Regions from separate parts of the Bradyrhizobium denitrificans genome, predicted to be linked through region 2. Evidence: riboswitches for the same ligand, from Rfam matches in the RefSeq annotation. Region 2 holds a riboswitch; the other holds the start of a gene.
The links. Region 2 has a riboswitch for cobalamin ahead of HL671_RS04230 (TonB-dependent receptor plug domain-containing protein). Riboswitches for the same ligand answer to the same signal wherever they lie in the genome.

Region 1 (3,400 bases), on a different contig from region 2:
CTTCAGCCCCCGCAAGGTCAGCGCCCGTGCGAGCCCGGCGACGATCAGCGACTTGCCGACGTCGGAGCCGGTGCCCTGGAACATGATGGCGCGTGCGGGCATGGACTAGTACTCGATGCCTTCCTGCGCCTTCACGCCGGCCGCGAAGTGATGCTTGACGAGGTTCATCTCGGTGACGAGATCGGCGGCCTCGATCAGCTCCGGCTTGGCGTTGCGGCCGGTGACGACGACGTGCAGATCGGGGCGGCGCCCGGCCAGCGTTGCGACCACGTCGCCGATCGGCAGATGGTCATAACGCAAGGCGATGTTGAGCTCGTCGAGGATCAGCAGCCGGATCGTGGGATCGGCCATCAGCTCCTTCGCCTTGCCCCAGGCGCGCTCGGCCGCGGCGACGTCGCGCGCGCGATCCTGCGTCTCCCAGGTGAAGCCTTCGCCGAGCGTGTGCCACGACACCTGATCGCCGAAACGCTCGATCGCCTTGCGCTCCCCGGTCTCCCACGCACCCTTGCCGAACTGCACGACGCCGATGCGAAAGCCGCGGCCCAGAGCGCGCAGCATCAGGCCCCAGGCCGCGGTCGACTTGCCCTTGCCTTTGCCGGTGTGGACGATCAGCAGGCCCTTTTCGACGGTCTTCGACGCCACCTCGGCATCCTGAACCGCCTTGCGATTCTCCATCTTGGCCTTGTGGCGGGCATCCTCGGCGCTCTCGGTCATCGGCAGATTCCTTTCATGTCCAAGTCCGGTCTGAGCCCTGTTCATTTCAAGATCAGCGGCAGTCCCGCCGCCATCAGAATCACCCGATCGGCCGCCGCTGCGACGTCCTGGTTCAGCCGCCCCTGCGCATCGCGGAATGCGCGCGCCAGCGCATTGTCCGGGACGATGCCGAGACCGACCTCATTGGACACGACGACGATCGGACCGGACGCTGCGGCGAGCGCGTCGACGAGATCGGCACAGCAAGCCGCGACCTCCATTTCGGCGAGCATCACATTGCTGAGCCAGAGCGTCAGGCAGTCGATCAGCAGCGGCATGCGCGAGCCGGCATGGGCGCGGACGAGAGCGGGGAGATCATGGGTGGTCTCACGCGTCTGCCATCCCGCCACGCGCCGCGCCTTGTGCTGCGCGATGCGCGCGGTCATCTCATCGTCGGATGCCTGTGCGGTCGCAACATAGATCCAGGGCGGCGGATTCGTGGTCACCAGCGCCTCAGCATGGCGGCTCTTGCCCGAGCGCGCGCCGCCGAGCACCAAGGTTAGGCGCGGCAGGGCGGGGGACGGCGGGGCAGGGTCCATGGGGACGATTCCGATTGACGGGCTTTGGCGCGACCCGTATCTAACAGGATGACGGTTCTCCGAAAGGAGAGATTTAGGGAACACGGTGCGGGTTCTGAACCCAAGGCCGTGGCTGCCCCCGCAACTGTAATCGGCGAGTGTGAGGCCAAGACACCACTGGGAAACCGGGAAGGTGGTTTCACGCAGCGACCCGAGAGCCAGGAGACCTGCCGTCGACATTGCTGTTGGCCGACCCGTCGCGCGGGGAGTCGCGATGCTGGTTTGATCCCGCCGGGATGGGCGGGATGCCGTCGGATGCAGCGCATCGTCCGGCCCTCTGGGGAGCCGGCAAGCGACGGAGATGGCCATGAAGTTCAACCGCACTGCGTCCTTCGCGCTCGCGAGCCTTGTCCTGCTCGCGGCCGAGCCCGCCTTTGCGCATCATATGATGGACGGCAAGCTGCCGCAGACCTTCGCGCAAGGTCTGCTGTCCGGTTTGGGTCATCCCGTCATCGGGCTCGATCATCTGGCGGCCATCGTGGGCGCCGGCATCGTTGCGGCGCTGCTCGGGCGCGGCTTTGCACCGGTGCTCGCCTTCACCACCGCAATGATCGCCGGCGTCGGTCTGCATCTGGCCAAGGCCAACATTCCCGCGGCCGAACTGCTGGTCGGTCTTTCCACCGCGGTGGTCGGTCTTCTGGTCGTGATGCGCGGCCAGTTCGGCGTGCTGCCCGTCGCGGCTCTGTTCGCTCTGACCGGCCTCGTGCACGGCTATGCGCTGGGTGAGTCGATCGTCGGCGCCGAAAACACCCCGCTCGGGGCCTATTTCGCCGGCCTGCTGGTGATCCAGACCCTGATCGCGGTGGGAGCATTCCTGGGCACGAAGGCGCTGTCCGCGAAGGCCGACACGCTTGCGCCAGTCGCGCTACGCATCGCGGGCGCTGCCATCGTTCTGGTGGGCGGTGTCGCGGCGGCGACGGCGGCCGGCGTGATCGGCTGATTGATGACCGCATCAGAGCTTGGGCAGACGACACTGTTCGTCTGCATCACTTGCCGTGCGCAGGGTGTGGACAGTGCGTCGGCTGACCAGCCGCGGGCTGGAGCGCGTCTGCTTGCCGCGATCGAGGCCGCGCCCGCAGAGCAGCGCGCCGGTGTTGCCGTGGTCGGCGTCGAGTGCCTGTCGAACTGCAACCGTGCCTGCACCGTCGCGGTGACGGCGCCGGGCAAGTGGACCTATGTGCTCGGCGCACTCGATCCCGACATTCATGCGCAGGATGTGCTGACATTCGCTCAGCTGCATCAGCGTCACGAGGCCGGTCTGCCGGCCTGGCGCGAGCGTCCGGAATACGTCCGCAAGAACACCGTTGCGCGGGTACCCGCGCTGTCGTTGCCGCGCTGAAGACGAGAGCTCTCGCCATGACAAAGTCCTACGCCAAGACGCCTTGCACCATCGTCACCGGTTTCCTTGGCGCGGGGAAGACCACGCTGGTGCGCAACCTGATCGAGACGGCGAATGGCCGAAGGCTCGCGATCATCGTCAACGAGTTCGGCGATGTCGGCATCGATGGCGACATCCTGAAAGGGTGCGGCGTGCCGGACTGTCCAGAGGATCGCATCGTCGAGCTGTCCAACGGATGCCTGTGCTGTACGGTCGCGGATGATTTCGTGCCGGCGCTCAAGAGCCTGCTGGACCAGAAGGAGCCGCCCGAGCATATTGTGATCGAGACCTCGGGCCTCGCACTGCCGAAGCCGCTGGTGCAGGCCTTCAACTGGCCGGAGATTGCGACGCGTGTGACCGTCGATGGCGTCGTCGCTGTCGTCGATGGCCCTGCTGTCGCCGCTGGCCGCTTCGCCGATGATCCGGAGGCCTTGGCCGCGCAGCGTGCCGCCGACGATTCGCTCGATCACGACAATCCGCTCGAGGAGGTCTATGAGGATCAGCTGCTCTGCGCCGACCTCGTTGTGATGAACAAGAGCGACCTCTTGAGCGAGCAGCAGCGCAAGGATGTTGCGGCTGAGATCGCCGCGAAGGTGCAACGCGCCGTCAAGGTCATTGCGACGGAGCACGGCAGGCTGTCCGCGTCCGTTCTGCTCGGCCTCGGCGCCGCGGCCGAGCAGGACCTCGCCGC
Region 2 (3,400 bases):
GCGCGGCCGCGTGCCCTGCCTGACCGCGACCGCCCAGGCCAGCGTGTTGGCATCGTCACTGCAGCCCGGAGGTGGCCATCCGGATGCCGCCGAACATGCCGAAGCCGGGCGCCAGGAAGCCGGTCGGGTTCTGGTAATGGCGGTTGAACAGATTGTCGATCCGGGCGAACAGCTTGACCTGGTCCGAGAGGGCGTAGTCGCCGCGCAGATTCACCAGCGTATAGCCGGGCGCGACGAGGCCGGTCGTGGTACCGTCGCGGCTGACGTCGAGCCAGTCGCCGACGCGCAGCAGGGTGGCAGACAGCGTCAGCGCATCGACCGGCAGCCATGTGGCGGTGGCGCTCCATTTCTCTCTCGGCTGGCGCAACAGCTGCTGACCGGTGCTCGCGTCGACCGCGCGGGTGAACGTGTAGTCTGCGCGGAGCCAGATGCGATCGGTCAGTTTCGCCGCGACGAAGCTCTCGGTGCCTTCGGTGGTGGCGAAGCCGATATTGGCAAAGGAGGTGGCGTTCGCGTTGAAACTGATCAGGTTGGTGATGTCATTGTGGAAGTAGGTCGCGCCGAAGCGCAACCGATCCTCGAACAGCGGCTGCTCGAAGCCGGCATCGTAGCCGATGCTCGCCTCCGGCTTCAGGTTCGGATTGGCGAAGAAATTGAAGGCCGGAAAATTCTGATACAACTGACTCAAGGTCGGCACCTTGAAGCCGGTGCCATAGCTCGCCTTCAGCCGGGTCTCGGTCACCGGCAGGATCACCGCCGGCGCGATCCGGTAGGTGCCGTGGCCGCCGAACCGATCGTCGACGTCGTCGCGCAGGCTCGCGACCACGAACCAGCGCTTGGCGAATTCGGTCTGCAGCTCGACGAAGCCGGCCTTGTTGCCGTTCTCGGCCAGGACGTCGGCCGCCTTCAGCCGCTCGGCCTGCTGCTCCACGCCGACCACAAGATGATTGCGCGGGGAGAGTTCGGCCACTGCGCGCCAGTCATATTTGATGCGCTCGCCGGTGGCGATGGTAGGCGCCGGATTGCCGGGCGCCAGATCGTAAGACCAGTTGTTGACGTAGTTCACGCCGAAATGGTTGCGGATGCGGCCGCCGAGCAGCGACCAGACGGCTTCCTCGCGGGTCGTCAACTGGCGGTCGGTGTGATGGCTTTGGGTTGCATTCGGAAAGCTCGGAGATCCGCTGTCCCCGGTGAACAGCAGGCTCGCGTCGGTGTGGCGAACCAGCGCGTTCAGCGTCCAGGCCTCGTTCAGGTCGACGCCGAGCCTGGTCGACGCCGTGACGTTGTCATAGGCGTTGCCGATCGCCTTCCGTCCTGGTGGCAGCAATTGCCAGGGCGTCACCGGCACATCGCCGGCGTGAAGGTGCGCAATGTTGAACGCGTAGTTGAATTGATCCTTTGAGCCGCTGAGTCCCGCGGTCTGGTTGAAACTCCGATACGCGCCGGTTTCGATCGAGCCGGTGGCTTGTGCCGGTCCGTCACCCTTGCGGGTGGTGATCGAGATCACGCCGCCGAGCGCATCCGCGCCATAGAGGCCGCTCTGCGGCCCGCGCAGCACCTCGAGCCGCTGGATGTCGGCGGTGAGCAGATGCTCGACATCGGGCGCGCCATTGCTGTTGGTGACGTTGCCGACATCGACGCCGTCGATGACGAGCTTGGTATGGTTGGCGCTGGTGCCGCGGGTGGAGACGGTGCTCTGCCCGCCCGGACCGCCGGCCTGCACGACGGTCAAGCCGGGGACCGTGCTCAGGATGTCCGGCAGGCTGCGGCCCTGCTGGGTGGCGATATCCTTGTCAGTCACCACGGTGATCGACCGGCCGGCCTCGGCGGCTGGCGTGGCGATGCCGGTTGGGCTGGCGGCGGCAGGCGCTACCGGCCTCTGCGCCGATGCCGCGCTGCGGGCATGAGATCTGCCGGCGACGACCGGTTTCCGGGCGGCCGGTTTGTGTGGCGGGTCGACCTCGACGGGCGGCAGCAGATGCGGGGAGGCGGATTGCTGCGCGGCTGCAGAAAACGCACCGAGCAGCGCAATCGATGTGAGCACACAGGACGAGGACAGGACGGCGCGGCAGTGCCGGGCATGGGAAACGGGAGACACGTGGACCTCGGCATCACGTCAGTGGCACGTCACCGCGAACGAGGTGCCACGCAGGTCGTTGCCGGCCGGCCTGAAGACGGTGCCAACACCATCCGGACCGATATGTTCGCGTGTGACCACCGCTGACGGCGGGTGCCCTGGCTCGCGTGTCATAGCCGCCATGACGTCGTTCCGGGACCAGGATTTCCGAGTGGCCTATGACGCGTCATTTGCCGCCTGCACGAGCGGGGACAGCTGCGCCCTTCGATCATGTCCCTCGCGAGACGCGTCCGGCGCCGCATTCCCTTTTGAGCCCCGGTTATGGGGCACCGTCGTCATCACAGTAGGTGTGCGGGTGTGGCCGAGTCAATCACGGCGACGCGATCTCCCGGCGATAGGCCGGTATCGCGCGACTCCGTCCTGCGAAACCGGCAAGGTCGGTCCGGCTTACTTCTCGACCTTGTTGTGCACCATCCAGAACCGCAGCGTGCGCTGCGCCGTGTCCAGCGACAGTCTGGTGTAATCGCGCTCCGCCAGCTTGAGCGTCTCGCTGTCGATGGCGTGCTTGATCGGGCGGTGAGTCAGGATCTTGGCGACGGCGGGCCAGATCAGCCCGGCCGCCCGGCAGGGGATCAGCACGATGTCGGTGCGCGGGCCTTCCAGCACCTTGGCCATCATCTCGGTCGGCACGTTGTTGAGCATTCCGAGCGCGGCCGCTACTTCGCCGAAGCGGCGGGTCTCGGCGAAAAAGGCAATGGCGGTGTCGTTGAGCTCGTTCAGCCCTTTCATGCGCTTGACGGCCTCTTCGGCCAGCGTGAAGTCGCGCCCGACCAGGCCGCCATCGCTGCGCGCGACGTCGCTGATGGTCTTCAGGACCTTCTTGATCTCCTTCTGCAGCGCCGGCGGGGCGGAGGCCATCAGCTTGGTGCGCACCGAATCGGTGGCGCGGCGCAGGAGGTCGCGCAAATGCTTGTTCGGCAGGTCGACGCGCAGCCCGATGATCTCGGTCAGTTCGTCGTCATCCTCGGCATGCGCCATCATCCCGGAATAGCCGGTCTCGGAGAAGCGCGCGGTCTGGTTGTTGGCGAGCTTGCGGATGACGCGACGTTCGCCGCGGTCGACGATGATGTCGGTGACGGCCTCGGTCAGATGCGGGCGGCTCGAGATCGCCATCAGGTGGTCCTGGCCCTTGGTCGATGCGACCTCGACCAGGGTGTGTTCGGACAGCCGGGTCGAATGCATCAGCACGCTCTCGGCGACCGAAATCTCGTCGTCACGGGCGAGGCGCTGGATGACGTCGACCGGCGCGTAATCGACCGGCGC

Region 1: linked by a shared signal. The riboswitch ahead of HL671_RS32420 (HupE/UreJ family protein) and the one ahead of HL671_RS04230 (TonB-dependent receptor plug domain-containing protein) in region 2 are both predicted to bind cobalamin.

What each region holds. Positions count from the first base shown of each region.
Region 1 is NZ_JABFDP010000037.1:15,852-19,251, forward strand. Features, by position in the region: gene HL671_RS32405 (cobyric acid synthase) at 1-102, opposite strand, end outside; gene cobO (cob(I)yrinic acid a,c-diamide adenosyltransferase) at 106-714, opposite strand; gene cobU (bifunctional adenosylcobinamide kinase/adenosylcobinamide-phosphate guanylyltransferase) at 756-1,292, opposite strand; cobalamin riboswitch at 1,328-1,520, shown strand; gene HL671_RS32420 (HupE/UreJ family protein) at 1,639-2,271, shown strand; gene HL671_RS32425 (DUF1636 domain-containing protein) at 2,275-2,670, shown strand; gene cobW (cobalamin biosynthesis protein CobW) at 2,688-3,400, shown strand, end outside.
Region 2 is NZ_JABFDP010000003.1:161,608-165,007, reverse strand. Features, by position in the region: gene HL671_RS04230 (TonB-dependent receptor plug domain-containing protein) at 56-2,098, opposite strand; cobalamin riboswitch at 2,209-2,426, opposite strand; gene HL671_RS04225 (DUF2336 domain-containing protein) at 2,525-3,400, opposite strand, start outside.